Regions from separate parts of the Nesterenkonia lutea genome, predicted to be linked through region 3. Evidence: predicted binding sites of a transcription regulator. Region 3 holds the regulator's gene; each other region holds the start of a gene.
The links. Region 3 encodes LexA, which represses DNA repair genes until DNA is damaged. Its sites were predicted from a motif close to TCGAACANNTGTTCGA; they were not measured.
Positions count from the first base shown of each region.

Region 1 (4,914 bases), 550 kb from region 3:
GGATCATGAGCGGTTTGCCGGTCTCCGGGTCCTCGATGACACGGGAGTCCACGCCGAAGACGCTGCGGATGGTCTCCTCGGTGCCCACTTCTTCTGCAGTGCCCTCCGCCGCGATGCGACCGTCCTTCATGGCGACGATGTGCGAGGCGTAGCGAAGCACCTGGTTGATGTCGTGGAGAACGGCGACCAGGGTGCGGCCCTCCCGCTGGAGCCGTGCGCACAGCTCGAGGATCTCGATCTGGTGCGCGATGTCGAGGTACGTGGTCGGTTCGTCCAGAAGCAGCAGTGGAGTCTCCTGGGCCAACGCCATCGCGATCCAGGCGCGCTGCCGCTGCCCCCCTGAGAGTGCATCGACTTCGCGACTCGCGAGCTGAGTCATCGCGGTGTTCTCCAGTGCCGTGCGGACGGCGGCCTCGTCCTCGTTTCCCCAGCGCTTGAACATGTGCTGGTGCGGGTGTCGTCCGCGAGAGACCAGATCGAAGACGGTGATCCCGTCGGGAGCGATGGCCGACTGCGGCAGCAGCCCGACTGTCCGAGCAAGCTCCTTGGTGGGCATGTTGGAGATGGACTCACCATCGAGCAGCACCTGCCCGCCGGTGGGCTTGATGAGCCGAGCGAGACTGCGCAGGAGAGTGGACTTCCCGCACGCGTTGGGCCCCATGATGACGGTGAACGATCCGTCCGGGATGCTGATGGTGAGGTCCTCCAGGACCTGGCGCTCCTCGTAGCCCGAGGTCAGGCTTGCTGCGGAGAGGCGGTATTCGTCAGTCATCGGGTCCTTTGCGAAGTGGCGCTCTGCTGGAGCCAGCTTACGTGGTGCGCAAGGGGAGCCGGACTGCGGGAACGTCGAGGAATCCCGCGGTTTTGAGCCGGTGATGCTTCCGACACAGCGCCCAGAGGTTGGCACCCGTGGTCTGCCCATGTGGCCAGGGAATCTGGTGATCGATGTCGCAGTGCTCTGCGGCGACCATGCACCCCGGCGCCTGACAGGTGCCGTCCCGGAATTCGATGGCACGGCGCAGCAGCCGCGGCACGAATCTGCTCTGGTACACCCGCTCGAGGACTGGAACCGGTCCGTCCTCAGGGGGCGAACCCGTCACCGAAGGATCACCTCGCTGCGGGTGCCCATGCGGCGGGCCCAGGGCCGGCGGGGGCTCGCCCAGTGGCCGATAGTCGGGCGGTTCCTCGCCGGGCCGAGCTTCAGCCGGTGGCCACGCTCCGGGCCGACCATCCTTCGGCAGGTGTTCGCCCGACCCACCTGCATCCCGCAGCTCCAGGGGCGTCGAATGGTCAAATGCCTCCGGGACCTGGGTCCAGGTCAGCCGGTGGTGATCGGCCTGAACGATCCGTCGGATCATCTCGGCCGGATAGGCATGGCGGCGATTCCGGCTCACTGCTGGAGTCTCGGCCACGGCCGGAGTCCTCGTCGATCCCTCTCGAGGTTCGATGAGGCTTTCGGCGGAGATGAGCAGGCCGATATGACCGTTGATCGGGGTGTCCGAATCCACCTGGCCAATCAGCAGCCAATGTGAGAGCAGGTCCGCCTCGCGCTGTCCCTGCGTCCTGTCGTCACCGCCGGTGCGGCTCATCCCGCCAGGGTCCTTGTGCCGCGGGTCCGCGCCCTCCGTTCCAGCAGTCCGGGAGGCTCCTTGCTGCGATGCCGCCCACACCTTCGGCGAACTCTCGAGGTGCCGGGCGTCCGGCGAACCCTCGACGCTCCGGGCGTCCCAGGCAACTGACGATTCGCCACTGGGCAGCCCGAGCCAGTCGGTGTGCACATGGTTGGTGGCTGCGCCTCCGGTCCGGACCGACGGCGGTTCGACGCAGGGGTCATAGGGGACGGGCTGCTTGGGGCTTCGTGCCACTTCAACAAGTCGATTCTTGATCGCCTCGGCGGTCAAGGTGGGCAGCATCGCGTGCAGGATGCTGAGCCCGTCCTCCACATGTTCCAGCCAGACTCGGCGTTCCGCGTGGTTGCGGTGGCAGCGCTGGGCCTGCTGCTCCGGCTCGACTCTCGCGACGAATCGATTGAGCCAGGCGTTGAGCTGCGCGGGCCTGTGGCTCGTCGCGTAGACCTCGGCCTCGCGGTCCATGCGCTCCACGCTGGCGGGCGAGACCAGACGTTCAGCCGCCGAGACCACACGCAGAAGCGAGCGCACCGGAATATCACCCCGCCGGGTGCGGGCCCACACTGCGGGAAGGTTCTGGCGTGCGAACCGAGCCTGCTGGTACTGGCTGCAGACGTGTCCCTCGCCGGCGGTCAGCGCCTCCGCGGCGTTCATGATCGCTGCGGATTCAGCGGTGCCGCGGCCCTGGGCGGTGCTCATGAGGTGAGGGTCGACCACCTCGGCCTCACGCAGGAACGACTCCACATAATCGACGAGCATCCTCAGCTGCTCAGCCTGAACCCGATTGATCTCCCGCTGTGACTCCCAGAGCGGTTCGGTCATCGGATCGGTGCGTACGACCTGCATGATTCGAATATACATTCGAATGCGATGAACCACAAGGGTTCCTGACGTAGCGGTTTGATCCAGTTTGTTCCAGTTCAAAAGGTCGCCAGGAACTCTCTTCCAGGTCCCCGACGACGCAGCTGGGACACCCTCCCTGAGACGCAAGCTGGGGCGCCCTTCCCCGGTGCATGCACCGATGTCCCCGCCGTCGTTCGCTCTGCGGTCCTGCATCACTCCACGCGCGCTTCGGCCCCCACATCGATGCTGCCACTCACGGTCACGTGTGCCCGGCCGCCGACCCACAGCGCCTCACCGGTGCCCTCGACATGGACCCGTCCGCGGCGCTGCAGCACCGTGCCCTGGCTGGTCACGTAGGGGGGCGACATGCGGCCGGAGTACTCCAGCCACTGCGCCACGGAGGCACTGAGGCTGCCAGTCACGGGATCCTCGCGCAGCGCCCCGGTGTCATCCGGGAAGAAGGTGCGCACCTCCAGCGCCGTCGCGGAACCCTCGGGCTGCGGACCCACGACACCGAGGAACTGATACTCGGACTCTGGGATCTTGGTGATGTCCGGGGTCACGCCGAGCACGGTCTCGGCGCTGTCCAGGAGCACCGCCACCCAGCCGGGGCCGTTGTCCACCCACGCAGCGTCGACCACCTGTCCGGAGCTCAGGCCCAGCGCCTCGGTGAGCATCTCCCGCGCAGCCCGGGGGATGGGACCGGATCGCACCAGCCCCGGAGCGCCGAAGGAGAGGTACTCGGCGCCGATATGCACCGGCACCAGTCCCACACCACACTCCTGGACGACGACGTCGGCAGATCGCGGCTCATTGCCCAGGTCCAACCATGCGCGGGCCGATCCGAGGGTGGGATGCCCGGCGAAGGGCAGCTCCTTGTCCAGGGCGAAGATGCGGACTCGATAGTCCGCCTTGGGCGTGCTCGGCGGGAGCAGAAAGGTGCACTCGGACAGATTCGTCCAGCGCGAGATGGCGCGCATCTGCTCATCGGTCAGGCCTTGGGCCTCAGCGATCACTGCTACAGGGTTGCCGGCGAACGGTCCGTCACCGAAGACGTCGACCTGGCGAAAGGGTTTCAACATGAACTCATCTTAGGCAGGACCTGCAGCCAGAACCCGGTCAGATCCCGGCCAGACCCCCGCGAGACGCCTGCCAGACCCCCCTGAGATCTCGGGCAGAACCGCTTAGACGCCCTTGAAGCCGCGCAGTCGCAGACTGTTTCCCACCACGGAGAGCGAGGAGAAGACCATCGCCGCCCCGGCGAGCATCGGATTGAGCAGACCCAGCGCAGCCAGTGGTATCGCGGCGGTGTTGTAGCCGAAGGCCCAGAACAGGTTGGAGCGGATCACACGCAGCGTCCGGCGGGAGAGCGCGATCGAGTCCGCCACGCTGCGCAGATCACCGCGCAGGACCGTGATCCCTGCGGCATCGATCGCCGCATCCGTCCCGGTCCCCATCGCGATTCCCAGGTCGGCCTGGGCCAGCGCGGCGGCGTCGTTGACACCGTCACCCACCATCGCGACCTTCCGGCCCTGCTCCTGCAGACGAGCGACGGCGGCCACCTTGTCCTGCGGCAGCGCTTCTGCGATGAACTCCTCGATGCCCACCTCAGCGGCCACTCGACGGGCGGCCCCCGCGTTGTCACCGGTCAGCAGGACCGTGCTCAGGCCCATGGCGGCGAACCGTGCGACCGCCTCCGCAGAGGTGTCCTTGACCGCGTCGGAGATGATCAGCACCCCGGCGAAGACTCCCTCCTGCGCTACCAGCACCGGCGTGGCGCCGCGGGACTCTGCCTCCGCGAGCATCTCCTCCACCTCACCGGGCACGGCGATCCCGCGCTGACGCAACAGTTCACGGCGCCCCACGAGAGCCTCCCGGCCGGCCACCGTGCCGGAGATGCCGAAACCCTGATGACTCTGAAAGTCCTGGACCTCGGGCAGGGCCCCCGAGGTGGAGCCCAGAGACTCCCGCGCGGCATTGGTCACTGCGCGGCCGATGGGATGCTCGGAGGCTGACTCCAGAGCCCCGGCCAGCCGGAGCAGCTCGACGTCGCCCCCGGCCTCCGCGCCAGCTCCGGCCCCAGCGCCAGCTCCGACCCCGGCATCGCCCCACGTGCGGGCCGAATGCATCGCCACCAGCTCCATGGCCCCCGTGGTGACGGTTCCCGTCTTGTCCAGGACCACCGTGTCGATCCCCCGCGCGGTCTCGAGCACCTCGGGACCGCGGATCAGGATTCCCAGCTGGGCGCCGCGGCCGGTGCCGACCAGCAGTGCGGTGGGAGTGGCCAGGCCCAGCGCGCAGGGACAGGCGATGATCAGCACCGCCACCGAGGCGGTGAACGCAAACTCCGCCGAGGGCCCGACCAGCAGCCAGACGCCCAGCGTGATCAGCGCGATCCCCAGCACGATGGGCACGAAGATCCCGGAGACCCGATCAGCCAGGC
Region 1 is NZ_JADBED010000001.1:2,152,132-2,157,045, forward strand. It holds gene H4W27_RS09855 (ABC transporter ATP-binding protein) at 1-772, opposite strand, end outside; gene H4W27_RS09860 (HNH endonuclease signature motif containing protein) at 810-2,474, opposite strand; gene H4W27_RS09865 (PhzF family phenazine biosynthesis protein) at 2,684-3,553, opposite strand; gene H4W27_RS09870 (heavy metal translocating P-type ATPase) at 3,656-4,914, opposite strand, start outside.
Region 1: a site for LexA is predicted at 2,478-2,493, ahead of H4W27_RS09860 (HNH endonuclease signature motif containing protein). Genes of this name have one in related genera too.

Region 2 (4,914 bases), 200 kb from region 3:
GTCGCGCAGAGCCTCATTGGCAAGGATCTCGGCGGTGCAGCAGATGATCGGGGCCGAGGCGTTGACGGAGGAGTCGCCGGTGACCATGCCGACGTTCTCCGCGCCGAAGATCTCCACCAGCGAGAAGAACTTCTCGGAGACGAGTGCCTTGATCGGGGCCGTGTAGACGCTGCGCTGGCCCCGGGAGAGGGCGAAGAAGTGCGCGGCGGTGGCCACCAGGGACTTCCCCGAGCCCGTGGGCGTCGACATGATCACGTGCTGCCCGTCGGCCAGCTCGAGGATCGCGTCCTGCTGGGCGGGGTAGAGCGTCAGACCCTGATCCTGTGTCCAGGACTCGAAGGCCGCGTAGAGCTCCTCCGGCCCGGGGGCTCCTGAGTCCTCGGCGGAGGGTTCCAGCTTGTCCAGGCGCTTGGATGCGGTGGCGGCGCTCACCAGCCGCGTTCCCGCCATGCGGGAAGCTGGTCGCGTTCGGCGCCCAGCGTCGTGGGGTCGCCGTGGCCGGGATGAACGATGGTGTCGTCCTCATAGACGTCGAAGAGCCGCGCCTGCACATCATCGAGCAGCGCGGTGAAGTCCTCGTCCGACCACGTCTTGCCGACCCCGCCGGGGAACAAGGAGTCGCCGGTGAAGATGTGCGTGGGGCCGTCCTCCACCGGATAGACGAAGGCCATGGATCCGGGGGTGTGCCCGCGCAGATGGATCACGTCCAGGGAGATCCCGTCATAGGAGAGTTCATCGCCGTGGCCCAGCCGCCGCTCGACGGTGACGTTCTTCTCGGCCTCGATGCTGGCAGCGTCCTCGGCGCCGGCGGCCACCTCGGGGCGGGAGCCGCTGCTCCCAGCGCCGGGCGCCGCGGGTGAGCCGGGAGCATCGACCAGCTCCTCCAGCGCACGAATGTGATCCCAGTGCGAATGCGTGGTCAGCACCGCGGTCAGCTCCAGCGGGCAGGGAGTGTCCCCGGCGGCGGAGGAGAGCAGACCCCGGATGGCGCCGGCGTCGTCGGCCGCATCGATCAGCACCTGGGCCCCGGACTTCTTTGCGGTCAGCAGATACACGTTGTTGTTCATCTCAGAGACGGAGATGCGCCGAAGCGTGATCGCAGGGAGGTCGTAGATCAGAGAACTGTCAGATGCCATAGGGGTCAGTCTAGGGTCTGCCGCCCTCGCGGGGCCACGAGACCGGCAGTCCCAGGTCCGGCTCTGAGGGAGCGGCCGGACGAACGGCTGGAGAGCGGCGTGGGAACGCCTGGAGAGTGACCGGGGAACGCCTGGAGGATGCTCGGGGAGGACCCTCAGTGCGCTGCGGACGGGGCTGGCCGGGTCAGGACCCCGGCGGTCAGCAGCGCCTGTCGGAGCTGCTCGGCAGTGCTGACGATCGGGTCCGCCCCGGCCTGCTCCAGCTCTCCTTCGGGCGCATAGCCCCAGCGCACCCCGATGCAGCGCATCCCATGGGCGGCGGCACCCGCGACGTCGAAGACCCGGTCACCGACCATGACGACTCTGGCCTCTGGTGTCTCTTCGGTCTCTGGGGTCGAGGCGTCCAGCGGACCCTCGTCCGGGTCCAGGCCGATCGCCGCCAGCGCGGCCCCGACGATGGGGCCCTTGCCGGCATGAGGGATCGACTCGTCCTCGGGGGAGCCGTGCACCGCGGCGAAATGCCCACGGAGGCCCTGGATGCTCAGCAGCTGCTCGGCCAGCCCGGTGGGCTTCGAGGTCGCCACCGCGCAGACCACCCCTGCCTCGTTCAGCGTGCGCAGCAGCTCCTCCACACCGGGGTAGACCCGGCTGGCCTGCATGCCCTCGGCGAGGTAGCGCTGCCGATACTCCTCGACGATGGAGGGGATCAGCGCCTCGGTGACTCCGGGCAGACTCGCCAGTGAGGCGGCCAGCGGCGGACCGACGAACGCGTCGAGCCGCTCCTGGTCCGGCACCTCGATCCCGTGGACGTCGAGTGCATGCGCGATGCCGCTGGTGATCGCCCCGGCCGGATCCACCAGCGTGCCGTCGAGGTCGAAGATCACCGCCCGGAGGCCGGCTGATGTTCCGGGTGATACCTCGGTGGGGCGTGCGGCGGCCGGTGCGGCGGGGGAGTCAGAGTTCACCGCGCCATTCTGCCATGAGGCGAGCGCGTGGAGCAGGCCGTGGCGGGGCTCACTGTGACATTTCGAACGTTTGTTCGAGTCCCCCGGGGGTTCTACACTGGAGGACGTGTCAGAGCGAGCAGCCGAAACAGCCATCATAGAATCCGTGGACGACTACTACGCCGAGGGTGCGCGAAGAAGATCCGCCACCAACGGGGTGATCGGTCATGCCGAGGCCGACCGGATCGTGGTCCAGGGGGCGCGCGAGCACAACCTCAAAGACGTCACGGTCGAGCTGCCGCGCAACTCCTTCATCGTGTTCACCGGCCTCTCCGGCTCGGGCAAGTCCTCGCTCGCCTTCGACACCATCTTCGCCGAGGGACAGCGGCGCTACGTCGAATCCCTCTCCGCCTACGCCAGGCAGTTCCTGGGCCGGGTGGACAAGCCTGACATCGACTTCATCGAGGGGCTCTCCCCAGCGGTCTCCATCGACCAGAAGTCCACTTCCAAGAACCCCCGCTCCACCGTGGGCACGGTCACCGAGATCCACGACTATCTGCGCCTGCTCTGGGCGAGGATCGGGATCCCGCACTGCCCCATCTGCGATGAGAAGATCGAGCGCCAGACCCCGCAGCAGATCGTCGACCAGGTCCTCGGCTTCCCCGAGAAGACCCGCTTCCAGGTGCTGGCCCCGGTGGTCCGCGGCCGCAAGGGAGAGTTCAAGGACCTCTTCCGCGACCTCGCCAGTGAGGGCTTCTCCCGCGCCATCGTCGACGGCGAGATCATCCAGCTGTCCGAGCCGCCCACGCTGGAGAAGACCTATAAGCACCAGATCGAGGTGGTCATCGACAGGCTGGTGATCCGCGAGGGCATGCGCCAGCGGCTCACCGACTCGGTGGAGACCGCGCTGAAGCTCGCCGACGGGCGCCTGGTCATCGACCTGGTCGACCTCGACGACGACGGCCATCCCACCAACGATCGGGTCCCCGAAGGCCTCACCGGCCCGAAGCAGCGGCCGTTCTCCGAGAACCTGGCCTGCCCGAACGAGCACCCGCTGGCGCTGGATGAGATCGAGCCGCGCTCCTTCTCCTTCAACAACCCCTTCGGCGCCTGCGAGGTCTGCTCCGGCATCGGCTCCAGCCTGGAGGTGGACACCGACCTGGTGATCCCCGATGACACGCTCTCCCTCGAGGGCGGCGCCATCGCGCCGTGGGCACTGGGGAAGGCGTCCAAGGAGTACTGGCTGCGGCTGATCACCGGGCTCTCCAAGGAGCTGGACTTCTCGGTGCGCACCCCCTGGAAGGACCTGCCCAAGAAGGCGCAGAAGGCGCTGCTGCACGGACGCAACCACAAGGTCGTGGTGCAGTATCGCAACCGCTTCGGCCGGGAGCGCACCTACTCCACCGGCTTCGAAGGGGTCCTCTCCTACATCTCGCGCAAGCACCTCGAGGTGGAGTCGGACAACGCCCGGGACCGCTACGAGCAGTACATGCGCCAGATCCCCTGCCCCGCCTGCAACGGCCAGCGGCTGAATCCCGCCGCCCTCGCGGTCACCGTGCAGGGCGCCTCCATCGCGGAGATCGCCCGGCTTCCGCTGGACAAGTGCGCCGAGTTCTTCACCACCGTGGAGCTCTCCGCCCGTGACGCCACCATCGCCGACCAGGTGCTCAAGGAGATCCTGGCCCGGCTGAACTTCCTGCTCGACGTCGGTCTGAGCTACCTGAATCTGGAGCGCGCCGCCGGCACGCTCTCCGGCGGCGAGGCCCAGCGGATCCGGCTCGCCACCCAGATCGGCTCGGGCCTGGTCGGAGTGCTCTACGTCCTGGACGAGCCCTCCATCGGGCTGCACCAGCGTGACAACGCCCGGCTGATCCAGACGCTCACCCGGCTGCGTGACCTCGGCAACACCTTGATCGTGGTCGAACACGACGAGGACACCATCGCCGAGGCCGACTGGATCGTGGACATCGGACCGGGCGCCGGTGAGCGCGGCGGCGAGATCGTGCACTCCGGGTCCGTGCAGGGACTGCGCGAGAACGTCCATTCCATCACCGGTGACTACCTCTCCGGCCGCCGCAGCATTCCCATCCCGGCGCAGCGCCGCCCGGTGGACAAGACTCGGATGCTCAAGGTGATCGAGGCCCAGGAGAACAACCTGGACAAGGTCTCCGTGGAGATCCCGCTGGGGATCTTCCTCTCCGTCACCGGCGTCTCCGGCTCCGGCAAGTCCACGCTGATCAACGAGATCCTCTACAAGTCACTGGCGAACAAGCTCAACGGCGCCAAGCAGGTCCCCGGCCGGCACCGTCGCATCGACGGGATCGACGATCACCTGGACAAGGTGATCCACGTGGACCAGTCACCGATCGGTCGCACCCCCCGCTCCAACCCGGCCACCTACACCGGGGTCTTCGACCACGTCCGCAAGCTCTTCGCCCAGGCCCCGGAGTCCAAGACCCGCGGCTACCAGCCCGGAAGATTCTCCTTCAACATCAAGGGCGGACGCTGCGAGTCCTGCTCCGGCGACGGCACGTTGAAGATCGAGATGAACTTCCTGCCCGACGTCTACGTGCCCTGCGAGGTCTGCCATGGAGCCCGGTACAACCGGGAGACCCTCGAGGTGAAGTACAAGAACAAGAACATCGCCGAGGTGCTCGACATGCCGATCGAGGAGGCCGCGGAGTTCTTCGCCGCCTTCGCCCCGATCGCCCGGCACCTGAACACCCTGGTCGAAGTGGGCCTGGGCTACGTGCGGCTCGGCCAGTCCGCCACCACGCTCTCCGGCGGCGAGGCGCAGCGCGTGAAGCTGGCCTCGGAGCTGCAGCGCCGGTCCA
Region 2 is NZ_JADBED010000001.1:1,396,302-1,401,215, reverse strand. It holds gene H4W27_RS06395 (DEAD/DEAH box helicase) at 1-450, opposite strand, end outside; gene H4W27_RS06390 (MBL fold metallo-hydrolase) at 429-1,136, opposite strand; gene H4W27_RS06385 (HAD hydrolase-like protein) at 1,292-2,101, opposite strand; gene uvrA (excinuclease ABC subunit UvrA) at 2,298-4,914, shown strand, end outside.
Region 2: a site for LexA is predicted at 2,164-2,179, ahead of uvrA (excinuclease ABC subunit UvrA). Genes of this name have one in related genera too.

Region 3 (4,914 bases):
CAGCGGGCCGACCGGTTCCCGCTGCTGCCTCCGAGGGCTGGACGGACTCCGCTGGACCGTCCGCTGGCCCGTCCGACGTCTCGTCAGCTCCCACGGGGGTCTCAGCGGAGGCGGCGTCCTCGCTCACCGGCGCGTCCTCACCAGCGTCGTCACCATCAGCGCAGCCGGACACCAGCAGAAGCAGGGCCGCCAACGCGCCGACGAGGGGAATGCGCATCACCCCAGCGTAGTGGGTGGTCGCGGTAGCCTTGAAGGTGATGTCCACACCGAGAGGCACCTCAGGCTCAGGATCCCTCGCTCTCCTCGTGGGGCTGGCCGCCGCGCTCGTCCTGTCCGGCTGCGGTGACGGCGCTGGTGATGACAGTGGTGGTCATGACGGGGCCGGTGGGGCCGAGACCGGTGAGACCGACCAGGCGGAGACCCGAGAACCCCAGGCGGATGAGTTCACCATCGCCGGCACGGGGGATGTGCTCGTCCACGACAATGTCATCGACGAGGCGGCCGCGCTGGCCGAGGACGAGGACTACACGTTCGCGCCGCTGATGGCCGGAGTCGAGGATCTCATCAGCGGCGCTGATCTTGCTCTGTGTGGACTGGAGTCACCGATCGCTCCGGACGGTGTGGAGCCGGTCGGGTATCCGGTCTTCGCCGCCCCGCCGGAGCTCCCCGCAGATCTCGCCTCCGTGGGCTTCGACGGCTGCTCCACGGCCAACAATCATTCCTTCGACCAGGGAGCGGCCGGGCAGGAGCGCACGCTCGACGTCCTCGACGAGGCCGGCCTGGGACACGCGGGGACGGCCCGCATCGAAGCAGAAGCCGCCCAGCCCCAGCTGTACACCCTCGAGCGCGGCGGACGAGAGGTGACCGTGGCGCATGTGGCCACCACCAGGATCCACAATCAGGCACACCCGCCTCCGGAGGACGAGCCCTGGCGGGTCGCCGATGTCACTGCCGAGGGCCTCACCGAGCAGGCGGCCCAGGCGCGTGAGGACGGCGCCGACGTCGTCGTCGCCTCTGTCCACTGGGGCGGGGAGTATCTCCACCAGCCCACGGAGGAGCAGCGCACCTACGGCGAGCAGCTGGCTGCCGGCGGCGAGATCGACGCGGTGTTCGGCAGCCACTCCCACACTCCCCAGCCCGTGGAGAACCTCGAGGGAGGTCCGACGGGCGAGGGCATGTGGGTGGCCTGGTCCATGGGCAACTTCCTCTCCAATCAGGACGAGGCCTGCTGCATCGCCGAAACTGCCAGCGGGACAGTGGTCTACGCGACCGTGGGGGTCGACGACGACGGCGCTGCGGTCACCGCCATGGAATGGCTGCCGGTCACCGTGGATCGGGGCCCGACTGATGATGAGCCGCACCGGGGGATCTGGCCGCTGCGGGACCTGGCCGAGGGGAACATTCCGCCCGCTGTGGAACTCAGTGAGGAGACAGTTGAGGACCGGTGGTCGCGGGTCCTGGAGGTCATGACCAAGCGCGAGCTCCGTGATGAGCCGCCCTCACCCACCGGCGAGGACCCTGCTGTGGTGCCCCGCAGGGACTAGCAGTGCTCAGCCGGTTCAGAGGCTGCGCAGCACGGTGACGACCTTGCCCATGATCGTGGACTCATCGCCGAGAATCGGCTCATACTGCCGGTTCTGCGGAAGCAGCCAGACGTGGCCGTCACGGCGCTTCAGGGTCTTCACCGTGGCCTCGTCCTCGAGCAGAGCGGCGACGATGTCACCGTTCTCCGCCGTGCTCTGGCGCCGCACCACGACCCAGTCGCCCTCGAAGATCCCGGCCTCGATCATGGAATCGCCCCGCACCTGAAGCATGAAGAGCTCGCCCTCGCCGGTGAGCTGCCGGGGCAGCGGCATGATGTCCTCGACCTGCTGGTCCGCGAGGATCGGTCCACCCGCCGCGATCTGGCCGACCACGGGGATCTCCGAGATGCGGCTGTCTGACTGCGTCCGATAACCCTGCAGGTCGATGACCGAGTCGCGGTCAGCGGAGCCCGGCTCCACAGCAGGTTCATCCAGCAGCAGCCTCCCCGCCGAGTCTCGCAGCACCTCCATCGCACGCGGCCTGCCGGGCACCCGCATGATGTAGCCGAGCTCCTGCAGGCGGGCCAGCTGGTGGGTCACCGAGGACAGCGACGCCAGCCCACAGGCATCACCGATCTCCCGCATCGAGGGCGGGTAGCTCCGCTCCGCGAGGGACTCCTGGATGACGTCGACGATCTGGCGCTGCCGATCCGTCAGCCGCGGCGCCGTGGATGTGCCCTTGGTCTCTTGCGCCATTGGTGCCTCCTGGTTGCGTCACCATCCATGTCAGACCCTGCTGATGGACTGTTCACGGTGAGATTCGGATCGAAGATCACTTCGAACTTGGCGCTCAGGTTACGCGAAACCGTAGAGATATTCCATTGATTCCGCGGCGAGTCTGGCCAAGCTTCGAAAGTATGTGCTAGAAATAGAACACACGTTCGAATGAAAGGTTCTTCCCCATGCATACTGCACACCTTGCACTCGCACCTCGTGTCCCCGCACCCCGTGCCTCCGCCTCACCCTCCGCAGAAGGCTCCGCCCTGCACCTGACCCGTCGCGGACGCTTCCTGCTCCTCGGTCTCCCCACCCTCGCCGCCCTGGCCTTCCTGCTGCTGGGAGCGCTGATGCTGGCGACGTCCCTGATGAACCAGGCGCAGGCCTCCTCGGGCGCGGCGCCCGGCGTCGAGGCCCAGGTCGTCACCGTCGGGGCCGGGGACACGCTCTGGAGCGTGGCCAACGCCGTGGACTCCGAGGAGCGCACCCAGGTGCTGATCGGGCAGATCGCTGAGCTCAATGACCTGGACTCCTCACAGCTGGAACCCGGCCAGGAGCTCTTCGTCCCGGTCGACTGACCACCGAGCACCCGCCGGGGCGTGACTAGAATGTAGCGGTGACTTCATCCGCGTCCAGGAACCTGTCCCGCCTCCCGCTGCGTGAGGAGCTCAGGGGCCAAGAGCCCTACGGAGCTCCGCAGCTCGCCGTGAAGGCCATGCTCAACGTCAACGAGACCACCTATGACGTTCCTGAAGATGTTGTCGATGCCATCGCCAAAGAGGTCCGTGCCGCCGCAGCCGTGCTCAACAGGTACCCAGACCGTGAGTTCTCCACGCTGCGAGACAAGCTCGCCGACTACCTGAACCGGGATCTGGCCTCCGAGGGCGAACCCGCCGAGCTGACGGCAGAGCACATCTGGGCCGCCAACGGCTCCAACGAGATCATGCAGCACATCCTGCAGGCCTTCGCCGGTCCGGGCCGTTCGGTCCTGGCCTTTCCTCCGACCTATTCGATGTACCCGCTCTACGCCCGGGGCACCTACAGCGAATACACCCCCGGCACGCGCGCCGCCGACTTCATCCAGACTCCTGACGACGTGGCCGCCCAGATCCGTGAGCACCGCCCGAACGTCGTCATCCTCTGCTCGCCGAACAATCCCACCGGCACGGCGCTGACCTTGGAGACCGTGGAGGCCGCCTATGCGGCGGGGGAAGACTCTCAGACCATGGTCGTGGTGGACGAGGCCTATGGGGAGTTCCGCCAGACCGGCACAGGATCCGCCCTGGCCCTGCTGCCCGGACGGGAGCGGCTCATCGTCTCGCGGACCATGAGCAAGGCCTTCGCGCTGGCGGGAGGACGGCTGGGCTACCTCGCCGCCGCCCCTGAGGTCACCGACGCGATGCGACTGGTCCGCCTGCCCTATCACCTCTCTGCGGTCACTCAGGCGACCGCCGTCGCGGCGCTGGACCATTCGTCGACCCTGATGGCCAATGTGGAGCGGATCAAGGCACAGCGCGACCGCATCGTCACCGCCTTGGAGCAGATGGGTCTGCGCCCGGCCCCCTCCGATGCGAACTTTGTGTTCTTCGGCGGACTCACCGATGAGAAGGCGGCCTGGCAGCACCTGCTCGACGAGGGCATCCTCATCCGCGACGTCGGCATCCCCGGGCACCTGCGGGTCACTGCGGGCACCGAGGAGGAGACCACCGAGTTCCTCGCCTCGCTGCAGCGCTTCACCTCCAGCGCCACCGCGTAGAATAGGACGTCGGCGTACCCCCACCACCGAGCAGGAGCTATGGGAGCAGAACTGATCTCCGGGCGCATCGCCCAGATGGAACGTGTCACCAGCGAGTCCAGCGTCAAGGTCCGGATGGATCTGGACGGCACTGGAGCCTCCACGATCAACACCGGCGTGCCGTTCTATGACCACATGCTCACCGCGCTGTCCAAGCACTCCTTGATCGACCTGGACGTCGAAGCCTCCGGGGACACGCACATCGATGTGCACCACACGGTGGAGGACACCGCCATCGTCCTGGGCGAGGTGCTTCGCGCCGCGCTGGGGGACAAGCGAGGCATTCGCCGTTTCGGCGATGCCACCATCCCGCTGGACGAGGCGCTGGCACAGGCGGTGGTCGACGTCTCCGGTCGTCCCTACCTGGTGCACTCCGGCGAGCCCGAGGGCCAGCAGTATCACCTGATCGGGGGACACTTCACCGGCTCCATGACCCGGCACGTCTTCGAGGCGATCACCTACCACTCCGGGATCTGCCTGCACATGACCCTGCTCGGCGGTCGCGACCCGCACCACATCGTGGAGGCCCAGTTCAAGGCCTTCGCCCGTGCCCTGCGCCAGGCCGTGGAGTCCGACCCGCGCACCGACGAGATCCCCTCCACCAAAGGTGCCCTGTGAGCGGCAGGCCAGACGTCGTCGTCCTGGACTACGGCTCGGGCAACATCCACTCGGCGGTCCGAGCGCTCGAGCGCGCCGGCGCGGATGTGACGCTGACCCGCGACACCGATGCCGTGCTCAACGCGTCCGGACTCGTGGTGCCCGGCGTGGGCGCCTTCGCCGCAGTGATGTCGGCCCTGCGCGAGATCGACGGTCCCCGCT
Region 3 is NZ_JADBED010000001.1:1,599,124-1,604,037, reverse strand. It holds gene H4W27_RS07295 (M15 family metallopeptidase) at 1-217, opposite strand, end outside; gene H4W27_RS07290 (CapA family protein) at 258-1,544, shown strand; gene lexA (transcriptional repressor LexA) at 1,560-2,279, opposite strand; gene H4W27_RS07280 (LysM peptidoglycan-binding domain-containing protein) at 2,486-2,878, shown strand; gene H4W27_RS07275 (histidinol-phosphate transaminase) at 2,917-4,056, shown strand; gene hisB (imidazoleglycerol-phosphate dehydratase HisB) at 4,096-4,713, shown strand; gene hisH (imidazole glycerol phosphate synthase subunit HisH) at 4,710-4,914, shown strand, end outside.